DNA from 3 places in the Rhizobium sp. CB2179 genome. Region 2 is predicted to be linked to each of the others. Evidence: riboswitches for the same ligand, from Rfam matches in the RefSeq annotation. Region 2 holds a riboswitch; each other region holds the start of a gene.
What was found. A riboswitch is a leader RNA that binds a small molecule or an ion and turns the genes downstream of it on or off. The one in region 2 is predicted to bind FMN.
Positions count from the first base shown of each region.

Region 1: another riboswitch for FMN. It lies ahead of AC244Q_RS13200 (6,7-dimethyl-8-ribityllumazine synthase); the one in region 2 lies ahead of ribB (3,4-dihydroxy-2-butanone-4-phosphate synthase).
Region 3: another riboswitch for FMN. It lies ahead of ribN (riboflavin transporter RibN); the one in region 2 lies ahead of ribB (3,4-dihydroxy-2-butanone-4-phosphate synthase).

Region 1 covers NZ_CM172781.1:2,622,110-2,626,636, forward strand. The annotation lists gene AC244Q_RS13180 (adenylate/guanylate cyclase domain-containing protein) at 1-699, opposite strand, end outside; gene AC244Q_RS13185 (hypothetical protein) at 984-1,208, shown strand; gene AC244Q_RS13190 (GCG_CRPN prefix-to-repeats domain-containing protein) at 1,324-1,632, opposite strand; gene AC244Q_RS13195 (SRPBCC family protein) at 1,818-2,264, opposite strand; FMN riboswitch at 2,505-2,647, shown strand; gene AC244Q_RS13200 (6,7-dimethyl-8-ribityllumazine synthase) at 2,726-3,160, shown strand; gene AC244Q_RS13205 (SDR family oxidoreductase) at 3,228-3,998, opposite strand; gene AC244Q_RS13210 (alpha/beta fold hydrolase) at 4,064-4,527, opposite strand, start outside.
Region 2 covers NZ_CM172781.1:2,225,900-2,230,426, forward strand. The annotation lists gene AC244Q_RS11095 (SDR family oxidoreductase) at 1-725, shown strand, start outside; gene AC244Q_RS11100 (glucose 1-dehydrogenase) at 1,002-1,784, shown strand; FMN riboswitch at 1,980-2,130, shown strand; gene ribB (3,4-dihydroxy-2-butanone-4-phosphate synthase) at 2,257-2,892, shown strand; gene AC244Q_RS11110 (IS110 family RNA-guided transposase) at 3,174-4,121, shown strand; gene AC244Q_RS11115 (SDR family oxidoreductase) at 4,222-4,527, opposite strand, start outside.
Region 3 covers NZ_CM172781.1:1,335,627-1,340,153, forward strand. The annotation lists gene lon (endopeptidase La) at 1-1,269, shown strand, start outside; gene hupB (DNA-binding protein HupB) at 1,476-1,751, shown strand; FMN riboswitch at 1,874-2,028, shown strand; gene ribN (riboflavin transporter RibN) at 2,111-3,031, shown strand; gene AC244Q_RS06705 (esterase-like activity of phytase family protein) at 3,105-4,527, shown strand, end outside.

The DNA of each region.
Region 1 (4,527 bases), 400 kb from region 2:
GTCGCCGATGAACTTCAGCACCTCGCCCCCGAAGGCATGCACGGCGCCCGCGACACGGTCGAACCAGGCGTCCAGTACGGTGATCATCACGTGAGGCTCGGTCACCTCGGAGAGCGCGGTGAAGTCGCGCAGATCGGCGCAGAGAAGGGCTGCGCGGATGGTCTCGCCGGTGCCGCGGGCAAGCGCGCCGGCCTGCACCCGGGCGGCGCTGCGCCGGCCGAGATAGGCTTCAAGCAGCGCGGCCCGCGCCTCCCGCGCCGCCAAAGCGGCGAGCGGGGCTGCAGAAAAACGCGCAACTTCGTGCAGCAGGCCAGCCTCGGCCGGGCCGAATGCGCTGCCCCCTACCCCGTTTGCAACCCCCGCCCAGCCAAGCAGCGGGCTGTCCAATGCCTGATTATCCTGCGTAGGCCCGATCCTGGCCTCCCATACCGGCCCGAGCCCGGCCAGCCACTCGCGCCCAGCCTCGCTCTGCGGCGCCGCGGCAAAGGCTAACGCCTCGATGACAGCACCGGTCTCGGCGCGCCACAGCCAGGTGCGCCGCGCTATGATCGGATGCGGCACCGAAAGGGTCAGCGCGCCGCCGGAAAGCGGCAGGCCATCGGCCAGCAGCCTGCGCCCGAGTTCGGCCAGAAACCGTTCGGGACCAGGCGAGGCGCCGGCCTCGTCAACCAGCCAGGCAAGGGGGGACGGCAGATCCATAGCTTAACATCGCACGCTCACCGGGGCAGCCGCAAGGACATCCCCGGAGTGACCGCTTGCGGTCATCCCGGGTTCGACAAGCAGATATCCTGCACGTTCATCAGGACACGCCACGGGTGTCCGTGAGGACATTCCCATCGACTCAACCTGTCACCCCAAAAGTGCGTCCACTCCCCTGTCGAAAAACCATCCACTGCGGTGGAAAACAAAAAATAAACACTTTAAACTTGCGCGACTTTGATTCCATTATAGGGCCGTTCGTCATCGTGTGATTGAGGGGTGCGATGGGCACGATATTCTGGCCAAAAGATCCGCTGGATGGGAATGACATGACGCTGCTGACGTCGATCCTTCGGCGATGGTGCGAAAGGTATCAGGTCGAGCTGACGGCGGAGGAAAGCAGCCGCAAGGCGAAAGAACTCGTCGAATGGTTCGAATTCGGCGTCAAGGATCCCGTCGAGCTCGAGGAATTGATCGACGACACGCACTGGCTCGTCAGCAGGATCTGACCCTCTCGGGCAAATCGCAAGAACGCTGGCTGTCAGCGTCGGCGACGCTTTTTCATGAGAAAAGGCCGGGCGAAAATCGCTCCGGCCTTCGTCCATTTACATCTGAGCGAGACTTTTAGTCATTATCCCGCCAACGCCGGTCGCGATCCCAGCGCCGCTCATGGCGCCAGCGCGGGCCATCCCAATCGCGGTGACGCCGCTCCCAGCCCCAGCGGGGCGGACCACCGTAGAAAGCTACCGGCGGCGGGCGTCTCCAGCTTCGCCGGCATTCGCCCCAGCGCGTCAGATGCCAGCCGCGACCGCAGGCGTAGTCGACCTTTGTGACACTGCTCTGGACATTGATTGTCCCCATCGGCATTGCCTCCGCGGTACCGATCGAGAGGCTGCCGGCAAGCAAGGCAGCCGCGATAGAAAGTGCCTTCATCGTGAACTCCATTTTCAATCCAGCCGTCCCAACTTTATGGCCGCTAAATTGAACTGGAGATGAACTGCGCGTTCATGTTTGCGGGAGAAAAAGCAGCGCTTCCGTACGGCCGGTTTGAGCGCCCGCCGACCGCTGTTGTCGCTGCGGCAAGCGCTTCAGAGACGCCCCGCGCCCGCAAAAATTGTTCATGTCCGGCCGTAAAAAGCGTCGGGACCCGGATCACGCCCGGCGGCGACTTCTGTCAGGCGCCCGAGGTAATGCGCCCAGCCTTCCGCATGGCCGGCGCATTGATCGGCGCTGGGCAGGCCGCTATGGGTGAGCCGCAGCAGCGTTCCGCTCCCCTGTTCGATCAGGTCGATCTCGACCAGGCTCGACCCCGGCGGCACCACTTCACTGCCATCCCAGCCGAAACTGTAGGCAAGGCGATGAACCGGCACCACCTCGCGAAACGAGCCGCGCGCAAAGCGGGCGCCGGTAACGTTGACGAGATAGAGCCCGCCGGGCTGCGGCTCGACCTGCGCTTCCGTTCCCATCCAGCGCAGGATCTTCTCCGGATCGGTCATCAGCGCGAATACCGCGGCCGGCGGCGCCGCGATATGCGCCTCGCGGTGGACGACGAAAGATTCTGGCATCACTCTCTCCCATGGTTGTCACGGCCCCGCCCAGGCGGAGACAGCGCGTCCTGTCTTGTCGTGCTTCTGACGTGGATGTCCTCACCGAGAGAATGTAGGCGCAGGCTCCTCCTCCGCAAGAGGTATTGCCCGTCGCCATCGACGAACGAGCGGAATCGCCGCTTGGGGAGCCCTGATCCAGCTCCGGCCGCGAAAGCATTTCAACCTATTGCCAGCCCGCCACCTTACCCCTATTGTTCGCGCCGTTCTCAGGGCGGGGTGAAAGTCCCTACCGGCGGTATGCAATTTTGGTTGCGAGCCCGCGAGCGCCTTCTCAGGAAGGGTCAGCAGATCAGGTGAGATGCCTGAGCCGACGGTCATAGTCCGGATGAAAGAGAACGTGCGCTCCTGCCGCCCTTGCGGCTGTCGGGAACGTTCGTGATCGCCTTGGGTGATGTGTCTGTTCGCCAAAGGAGATTGCCGTGACACCCACCCGCTATGCCTTCGTCAAAGCCAGCTGGCACGCCGACATCGTCGACCGCGCCCTTGATGGCTTCCATCAGCTTATTCCGCCCGAGCAGGTCGACGTGTTCGATGTTCCCGGCGCATTCGAGATGCCGCTGCTGTCACGCGATCTTGCTGCAACCGGACGCTATGCCGCTGTCGTTGCCGCCGCCTTCGTCGTCGACGGCGGAATCTACCGCCACGAATTCGTCGCCCAGGCCGTCGTCGATGGGCTGATGCGCGCCGGCATGGATACCGGTGTGCCGGTGCTGTCGGTGTCGCTGACGCCGCATCAGTATCAGGAAACCGAACACCACAAGCAGATCTACCGGGCGCATTTCGTCGAGAAAGGACGCGAGGCAGCAAAGGCGGCTCTGACGATCGGCAAGACCCGCGCTGCTCCCGCCGCGTGAAAGCGGCTCGACGAGCAGAAGAACAACAGGCGATGAAGACGGCGGGGCAATCCCGCCGTCGACCACATCAGATCGACTTCACCTCGCCGCCATCTATGCGTAGCGTCGAGCCGGTCATCCAGCGGGCACCCGGCGACACCAGGAAGGCCATCAGTTCGGCGATTTCCTCCGGCTCGCCGTAGCGGGCAATGCCTGCCTGTTCGGGGAAATGCGCGGTCGCCTCCTCCACGCTCACACCGTGCAACGGTGCCCAGTGCTCGAGATAGGAACGGCGCCGGCCGGTCATGACGGGGCCGGGCAGCACGCTGTTGACCTGGACGCTATCGGCGATGCCGCGATCGGCAAAGGCCTTGGCGAGCGCCACGATCGCCGCATTGATCGTGCCGACCGCCGCATAAGGCGCCTTTGGAAACACCGCCGAATTGCCCGACATCAGGACGACGGAGCCGTTGGTCTCCTTCAGTGCCGGCCAGGCGGCAATCGTCAGGCGCCGCGCACCGTGCAGCTTCAGCGCCAGTCCACCTTCCCACTGCGCGTCGGTCATCTCGAAAAGATCGATCTGCGGCACGGCGCCGGCGATATTGAGCAGCGCATCGATGCGGCCGAAGGCACCGAGCGCCTGATCGACCACGGCCTGCGCCGCCGCCGGCTCAGCAAGGTCGGCGCCGATGACGAGGGCCTGCGCGCCGACCGCCCTCACCGCCTGCGCGGTCTCCTCCAGATTGGCGCGGTTGCGCGCGACCAGCACCAGCGCGGAAAAATCGCGCGCGAGGCGCAGCGCCGTCGCCTGGCCGATGCCCTGGCTGGCGCCGGTGATGATGGCAACTGTATCAGACATGTCGTCTCTCCTGTTGGCTTGGGCGACCGCCCGCCCCTTCCGGCGGGCAGCGCCTGGTTCTGCTCTCAGCGGGCCAGAAAATCGCGGATCGCAGCCGCGATCTCTGCGGCATGCGTTTCCAGCGCGAAGTGGCCGGTGTCGAGGAAGCGGACGACCGCATTGGGATTATCGCGCTTGAACGCCTCGGCGCCGGGCGGCAGGAAGAACGGATCGTTCTTGCCCCACACGGCCAGGAACGGCGGCTTGTGGGTGCGGAAATAATCCTGAAAGGCAGGATAGAGCGCGACATTGCTCTTGTAGTCGCCGAAGAGGTCGAGCTGTATGTCCTCGACGCCGGGCCGCGCCAGATAGAAATTGTCGAGCGAATAGCCGTCGGGCGAAACCGTCGTCGGATCGGCAACCCCATGCGTATATTGCCAGACCGTCGTTTCCGGCTGCAGCATCGCCTTCAGCGCATTGCGGTTCTCCTCGGACGCATCCTCCCAATAGGCCCGGATCGGGTTCCAGCCCTCGCTCAGGCCCTCGACAT
Region 2 (4,527 bases):
CAGGAGCCGGGAGCGGCATTGGGCAGCGCATTGCCATCGGCCTTGCGCAATGCGGCGCCGACGTGGCGCTGCTCGACCGCCGAACCGACGACGGGCTGGCCAAGACGGCTGAACATATTCGCGCCGCCGGCCGCCGCTCGATCCAGATCGCGGCGGATGTCACCAGCAAATCTTCCCTTGGAGAGGCAATAGCACGGACCGAAGCCGATCTCGGCACGCTGACGCTTGCAGTCAACGCGGCAGGCATCGCTAACGCGAACGCCGCGGAAGAGATGGAGGAGGACCAATATCAGACGTTGATGGATATCAACCTGAAAGGTGTCTTTCTTTCCTGCCAGGCCGAGGCCCGCGCCATGCTCAAGAATGGACGCGGCTCCATCGTCAACATCGCTTCCATGTCCGGCGTGATCGTAAATCGCGGGCTGAGCCAAGCGCACTATAACGCCTCCAAGGCGGGCGTCATCCATATGTCGAAGTCCATGGCGATGGAATGGGTCGACCGCGGCATTCGCGTCAACACCATCTCCCCCGGATACACGGCAACGCCCATGAACACCCGTCCGGAGATGGTCCACCAGACCAAGCTCTTCGAAGAGCAGACGCCGATGCAGCGCATGGCAGCGGTGGACGAGATGGTAGGCCCGGCGGTGTTTCTGCTGTCGAATGCAGCAAGTTTCGTGACCGGCGTCGATCTTCTCGTCGACGGCGGTTTCTGCTGCTGGTGATGAGAAAGCTCATTGCCGCTGCTGGAAAGTGACCGATCTCGCTTCCTCCCTGGCTGAGATCGAGGCGCTGAAGGGACCAACGGGCAAGACGGCGTGCGATATCGCCGTCTTGCCCGCCCTTCACGCTGATCGAACGGGTTGTCGAACGGACCGAGGGCTCGGATCGTCATCGGCGCTCTAGACTGCCTGAATTCGCGACAACCGTTTGATCTCCAATAATGATCGCATGGTACGTCGCACCCAGATTTGCTGTTTATCGACGGACAAGGAAAGAGCATGAAACGCTTTGAGCAGAAGACTGTCGTCATTACCGGGGGTAGCCGCGGCATCGGAGCGGCGATCGCCAAACGCTTCGCGAAAGAAGGCGCCAATCTCGTCGTCTCGGCCAATGAGGACCTGGTCCACGGCGTCGCCGAACAGATCCGGGCCGAAGGCGGCAAGGCGATCTCCTTCATCGGCGATGTCACCGACAAGGCAAGCGTCACCGCCCTCTACGATGCCGCCGAGAAGGAATTCGGCTCGGTCGACGTTTCGATCCAGAATGCTGGCGTCATCACCATCGCCCGCGTCGAGGACCTGACCGAAAACGAGTGGGACAAGGTCATGGCCGTCAACACCAAGGGCGTCTTCCTCTGCGCCCAGGAGGCAATATCACGAATGCGCAAGCACAAGCGCGGCGGCCGCATCATCAACACCGCTTCCGGCCAGGCGCGCGACGGCTTCATCTACACCCCGCATTATGCCGCCTCGAAAATGGGGGTCGTCGGCATCACCCAGAGCCTGGCCAAGGAAGTCGCGACCGAGAAGATCACCGTCAACGCCTTCTGCCCCGGCATCATCGAGACCGACATGTGGGCCTATAACGACCAGGCCTGGGGCAAGCTGCTCGGCAACTACGCCCCCGGCGAGCTGATGAAGGAATGGGTCGAGGGCATCCCGATGAAACGGGCCGGCTCTGGGGAAGATGTCGCAGGCCTGGTGACCTTCCTCGCCAGCGATGACGCCGCCTATATCACCGGCCAGACGATCAATGTCGACGGCGGCCTGATCATGTCCTGATGCAGGCGCCCAAAATTGCGTAGCGGTTTTGGGACAACGACATGCATCGAACAAAGAGCAAACCACCAGCGAAGTGCGGAAGGCGACACGGTCGTCGCCTCCGTGTGAACAGTGTGTCCATCGGCGTCAGGGCAGCTTTGCATTTTTGCCTGGTCGAGTGACCTTGCCATCCGCCTGTTTTTGATCCTATCTTTGAAGTGTTCTCAGGGCGGGGTGTAATTCCCCACCGGCGGTATCAGGAGCAATCCTGGAGCCCGCGAGCGCTTCCGGCACCTCCTGTCGGAAGGTCAGCAGATCCGGTGAGATGCCGGAGCCGACGGTATAGTCCGGATGGAAGAGGACAACACGGGCAGTCGCACTCCATCCCGGAGTCGGCCGACGTTTGTTCGCCCAAGGGCAGAAGGCTCGCTCACGGACTGAGCCGAGCAGACCATGTCAGTCAGCTGACATAACCCTTGAAAGGCCAGACAGCATGACTATCGCAACAATCGAAGATGCCATATCAGCCATTGCCAGCGGCAAGATGGTCGTCGTCGTCGACGACCAGAACCGGGAAAATGAAGGTGATATCGTGGTCGCGGCCGATGCCGTCACCCCTGAGGCAATCGCCTTCATGATGACCCACGCCCGTGGACTCGTCTGCATCGCCATGGAAGGCGAGCGTCTCGATGCGCTCGATATTCCGCTCATGGTGCCCAACAACACGGAATCGCACAAAACCGCCTTCACGGTCTCGGTCGATTATCTCAAGGGCACGACGACCGGTATCTCGGCTGCCGACCGCGCCGCCACCGTCCGCGCCCTGGTCGACGATCGCGCAAAGCCCGCCGAATTCGCCCGCCCCGGCCATATCTTCCCGCTGCGCTCCAACCCCCGCGGCGTGCTCGGCCGCCCCGGCCACACCGAAGCCGCCGTCGATCTCGCCCGCCTCGCCGGACGGATCCCCGCCGGCGTCATCTGCGAAGTCGCCAACGACGACGGAACCATGTCCCGCCTGCCCGAACTCACGCTCTTCGCCGAACGCCACAACCTCCCCCTCGTCACCATCGAGGACCTGGTCGCCTATCTCGACCGCCAGGCGGCAAAAGACATACGCGAAGTCGCCTGATCTGCGCAAAGCGGCCAGCCCCGTCCTTCGAGGCCCCTGCGGGGCACCTCAGGATGAGGCTGGAGAGAGGTTGCGACCTGGTTCAACGGGAAGCGCAGCGGCATGGCACACGGACCAGCCCTCATCCTTGTACGTTGCCGTTGCTGTATAAAGGGGCTGTGCGGCGGGGATGCGTGTCATCCTTGGGTCTTGAACTCGTACCTCAGCAAGCATCTCCGTCGCCATGTCTTCGCTCGAACGGTTGGTTGGGCTTCGAGCCCGCGTTGCAAGGAGGAGCAGTCATGCATATCCAGCAATCTTTCATGGTCGGTATCGATGTCTCGAAGGCCCATCTCGACGTTGCCGTTGAGGGCAAACGCGCCGTTGTCCGCTTCGACAACAATGCGCCAGGCTGTGCCGCACTCACTGCGGCAGTGGCCGGCGCAGAGCTTGTCGTCGTCGAGGCGACCGGCGGTTACGAGATGGCAATCGTCAGAACGCTTATGGCCGCCGGTATTGCCGTCGCCGTCGTCAATCCCCGCCAGGTGCGCGACTTCGCCAGGGCCAGCGGTCGTTTGGCCAAGACCGATCAGGTCGACGCCCGCGTCACGCTCCACTTCGCCAGAGCGATGCGGCCGGCACAGATCCCCCATATCGACGACGGCCGCATCGCGCTTGCTGCGCTTGTCACCCGCCGTCGCCAACTCATCGACATGGCGGTCGCCGAGAAGAACCGCCTCGAGCATGCGCCTGAGGCCGTCGCAGCGCTGATTGGCGAGACCCTCGCCGCCCTCAAGGCTCAGCTCGCCCGCGTCGATGCCGCCATCGCGCTCGCCATCGAGGCCGAGCCCGACATGGCCGCACGCCGCAATCTGCTGCTGACCGTGCCGGGCATTGGCGAGGTCAGTGCCGCCGTGCTCATCGCCGAACTGCCCGAACTCGGCGCCATCGACGACAAGAAGCTCGCAGCCCTCGTCGGCGTCGCCCCCATCGCTCACGACAGCGGCACATGGCGTGGACAACGCCATATCGCCGGCGGCCGCGCCACCGTCAGATGCGCCCTCTATATGGCTACGCTCTCGGCCATCCGTTGCAACCCGGCCATCAAGACCTTCCACAAAAGGCTGCGCGACGCGGGCAAACCGCCCAAGGTCGCCATCGTCGCCGCCATGCGAAAGCTCATCATCATGATCAACACTATTCTTAAAAGACGAACCCCATGGAACCAGCCCCAACAACACGGTTGCTGAGGCACGCAGGCCGCAGGCCGCAGCCTCGAAGGACGAGGGCCGGGTGGCTGGGTCCCAGACGCGCACGGCTGGTTGCCACAGCACACCCTATTTCCTGCCCCTATGTTCGGCTGATCGAAACCCCACCATCTGCCAGCATCGCCGTGCCGGTCACGAAGCTCGACATGTCGGAGGCGAGGAAAAGCGCCGCATTGGCGATCTCGTCGGGTTGCGCCATGCGTTTCAGCGCATGCAGCCCCTCCACGAAGGCGAGCACCTCCGGCGTGGCATCAGGCGCGTTGGTGATACTGGCGGGCGTGTCGGTGCCGCCGGGAAGCAGCGCGTTGACGCGGATCTTCTGCGCTCCGAGTTCGGCGGCGAGCACCTGCACGAAGCCGATCAGCCCCGCCTTGCTCGCCGCATAGGC
Region 3 (4,527 bases), 890 kb from region 2:
CTTGGCGGCGTTCGTGACGAAGCCGAAATCCGCGGTCACCGCCGCACCTATATCGGCTCTATGCCCGGCAAGGTCATCCAGTCGATGAAGAAGGCTAAGAAGTCCAACCCGCTATTCTTGCTCGACGAAATCGACAAGCTCGGCCAGGACTATCGCGGCGATCCGTCTTCGGCTCTGCTCGAAGTGCTCGATCCGGCGCAGAACATGACCTTCATGGATCACTATCTGGAAGTCGAATACGACCTGTCGGATGTGATGTTCATCACGACGGCGAATACGCTGAACATTCCAGCGCCTCTGATGGACCGCATGGAGATCATCCGTATCGCCGGCTACACAGAGGATGAAAAGCGCGAAATCGCCAAGCGGCACCTGTTGCCGAAGGCCATCAAGGAACATGCGTTGCAGCCGGAAGAATTCTCGGTCAGTGACGACGCCCTGATGTCGATCAGCCAGCATTACACCCGCGAAGCCGGCGTCCGCAACTTCGAGCGCGAGCTGATGAAACTCGCCCGCAAGGCGGTCACCGAGATCATCAAGGGCAAGACGAAGGCCGTTCACGTGACGGCTGCCAACATCTCCGACTATCTGGGCGTCCCGCGCTTCCGCCATGGCGAAGCAGAGGGCGAGGATCAGGTTGGCGTCGTGACCGGTCTTGCCTGGACGGAAGTCGGCGGCGAGCTGCTGACCATCGAAGGTGTGATGATGCCGGGCAAGGGCCGCATGACGGTCACCGGCAATCTGAAGGAAGTCATGAAGGAATCGATCTCGGCAGCGGCCTCCTATGTCCGCTCGCGCGCTGTCGATTTCGGCATCGAGCCGCCGCGCTTCGACAAGAGCGACATCCACGTGCACGTGCCGGAAGGCGCAACCCCGAAGGATGGTCCCTCGGCTGGTGTCGCCATGGCAACCGCGATCGTCTCGATCATGACCGGCATCCCCGTGGACAGGCATGTGGCCATGACCGGTGAAATCACGCTTCGTGGCCGTGTGCTGCCGATCGGCGGTCTCAAGGAAAAGCTGCTCGCAGCGCTTCGCGGCGGCATCAAGAAGGTGCTGATTCCGGAGGAAAACGCCAAGGACCTGGCGGAGATTCCTGACAACGTGAAGAACAACATGGAGATCATCCCGGTATCCCGCATGGGCGAGGTGATCAAGCACGCGCTGATCCGGCGGCCGGAGCCAATCGAATGGGATGGCACGGTGGAAACGCCGGTCATCACATCGGTCGAAGGCCTCGATGAGACAGGCGCAACCATAGCGCATTGAGTGGCCTTTGCCACATTTATGCCCAATTGGCCCAAAACACGGAAAAAGGCTGGCGGAAACGCCAGCCTTTTTTGTGAAAACGTCATGTAGACGCTTGCTTTTCCTTGATTTGCAGGGCTTTTGGGTTTTCGGCGGGCCTGATGAAACCTATTCTGCGCCTAGCTTACTTTTGAGTCGTTTCATACCATTTAGAAAGGGGTGGAAACATGAACAAGAATGAACTCGTGTCCGCAGTAGCCGAAAAGGCAGGACTGACGAAGTCTGACGCGGCTTCCGCTGTTGACGCGGTTTTCGACGTTGTCCAGGCTGAACTCAAGAACAAGGGCGACATTCGCCTCGCGGGTTTCGGCAGCTTCACCGTTTCTCATCGTGCCGCATCGAAGGGCCGTAACCCGTCGACGGGCGCTGAAGTCGACATTCCGGCTCGCAACGTGCCGAAATTCACGCCCGGCAAGGGCCTGAAGGACGCCGTCAACGGCTGATCTGAGATTATCCGCCAGCCGGAAACGAGACCGGTTGTGTAGGATTTGAGAGGGGTTCGGCTTTGCCGGACCCCTTTTGTTTGGGCGGATCTTGCCGTCGCGGGGGCTTTGATCTACGACAGTTCTGTTCTCAGGGCGGGGTGAAACTCCCCACCGGCGGTAAGGGTTTCGGCCTGAGCCCGCGAGCGCCTTCTTTCGCGCCCATGCGGAGGAGGGGTCAGCAGATCCGGTGTGATTCCGGAGCCGACGGTTAAAGTCCGGATGGAAGAGAATGAGTGTCGGCCACGCGGAGGGCAGGGTTGCCCTGTGTCGCTTGGTCGTGGCTCATGCGTCCTGATTTATGTTGGTCCCTGTTTTGGATGAAAGACATGAATCAGACTTCTGTTGCCGTCGAGCCGTCCCGCGCCGTTGTCGGTGCCATCTGGATGGTCCTTGCCGGCATTGCCTTTTCGCTTCTCAACGTCGTCACCCAATGGCTGACGATGAAGCTTGCCTTTCCCTCGGCGTCCGCAGCCTTCTGGCAATATGGCTTCGCCTTCCTGTTTTCGCTGCCGTTCCTGAAGAGGCTCGGCCTTGCGGCGATGCGCACGCATTATCCTTGGCGTCACCTCGCGCGCGTCGCGCTTGCCGCGCTCGGCGTCGAGGCCTGGGTCGCCGGCCTTGCCACGGTGCCGATCTGGCAGGCGATCGCACTGGTGATGACCTCGCCCTTCTTCATCATTCTGGGCGCCCGGCTTTTCCTCGGGGAGCGCGTGGGCCCGGCCCGCTGGGCCGCGACGGCAGCGGGTTTCACCGGAGCGATGATCATTCTGCAGCCATGGTCTGATGGTTTTGGCTGGGCGGCTCTCTTGCCTGTGCTTTCGGCGCTGCTGTGGGGCGCCTCGTCGCTGATCACCAAGAGCCTGACAGGCATCGAACGGCCAGAGACGATCACCGTCTGGCTGCTCGTTCTGCTGACGCCGATAAATGGCGGGCTGGCGCTTGCGGCAGGCTTTGCAGTGCCGACGGGCGCAACCCTTGCCCTGTTCCTGCTGGCGGGGCTGCTGACCGCGGTAGCGCAGTATTTCCTGACGCTAGCCTATGCCGCAGCGGATGCCGCCTATGTCCAGCCGTTCGACGATCTGAAGCTGCCGTTGAACGTGCTGGCCGGTTGGCTGTTCTTCGGTTATGCGCCGGCGGGTTATCTCTGGCTGGGAGCGGCTCTCATCTTGTCTGCTTCGCTGTTCATCATGCGAAACGAGATGCGCCGGGAGCGCAAACCAGAGCCTGACATGATCTGACGCAAAATGCCGCATCTGTCATGCCTCTGTCATGCCGCTCGCGCAGAAAACTCATGTTTCGAATGTTCGACACATGGGGGATTTCATGACAATTTCATCGCGCAAGGCAGCGCTCGCTGCCGTGCTTCTCGCATCCGTCGCCTTTCCGGCCGCGGCCGAGCCGGTTTTCAACCGCATCGCTTCCTTCCCGGTCGCAGAGAACCTGCCTGTTGATAAGGACAAGCTTTCGGTGAGCTCCGCCGAGATCATCACCGCGACCGAAGACGGCAACACGCTGATCTATAGCGACAGCCCGCTCGGCGCGATCGGCTTTATCGACATTACCGATGCCAAGGCCCCGAAGGCCGGCGGCGCGCTGATGATGGACGGCGAGCCGACATCGGTCACCTGGAGCGCCGGCAAGGCACTGGTTGCCGTCAACACCTCCGAAAGCAAGGCCAAGCCCTCGGGCCGTCTCGCGATCGTCGACGTGGCGACCAAGAAGATCGAAAACACCTGCGATCTCGGTGGTCAGCCGGATTCGATCGCCCTCAACAAGGACAAGACGCTAGGCACCATCGCAATCGAAAATGAACGCGACGAAGACATCAATGACGGCAAGATCCCGCAGATGCCGGCCGGCGATCTCGTCGTCTTCCAGGTCAAGAACGGCACCGTCGATTGCGGCACTATCAAGCACGTGACGCTGGCCGGGCTTACCGGCGTCGCCCCTGAAGATCCGGAGCCGGAATTCGTCGCCTTCAACAGCCTGAACGAGATTGCCCTGACGCTGCAGGAAAACAACGAGATCGTCATCATCGACGCCAACACGGCTGAAGTGAAGACGCATTTCTCCGCCGGCAGCGTCGATCTCACCGGCATCGACACCAAGCGTGACGGCGCCCTGAAATTCTCGGGCGAAGCCAAGGGCGTGCCGCGCGAGCCCGATGCCGTGAAGTGGCTTGACGACAACCGCCTCGTCGTCGCCAATGAAGGCGACTACCAGGGCGGCTCGCGCGGCTTCACCATTTTCGACAGGACGGGCAAGCTTCTCTACGAATCGGGCGCATCCTTCGAACGCGCCGTCGCCCATATCGGCCACTATCCGGAAAGCCGTTCGGGATCGAAGGGCGTCGAGCCGGAAGGCCTCGAAGCCGCCAAGTTCGGCGACGACAAGTATTTCTTCCTGCTCGCCGAACGTGCCTCGGTCGTCGGCGTCTATAAGGATACCGGCGCCGATCCCGAACTCGTCCAGCTGCTGCCATCAGGCATTTCGCCGGAAGGCGCGATCGCCATTCCCGCCCGCAATCTTCTTGCGACCGCCAACGAGCTCGATCTCGGCAAGGACGGCGGCACGCGCTCGCATGTGATGATCTACGAGCGTTCGGAAGGCGAGAAGGCCTATCCGCAGATCGTCTCCGCCGAGAAGGATGGCAATCCGATCGGCTTTGCTGCCCTTTCGGGTCTCGCCGCCGTTCCGGGCAAGCCAGGCATGCTCTACGCCGTCAGCGACAGCG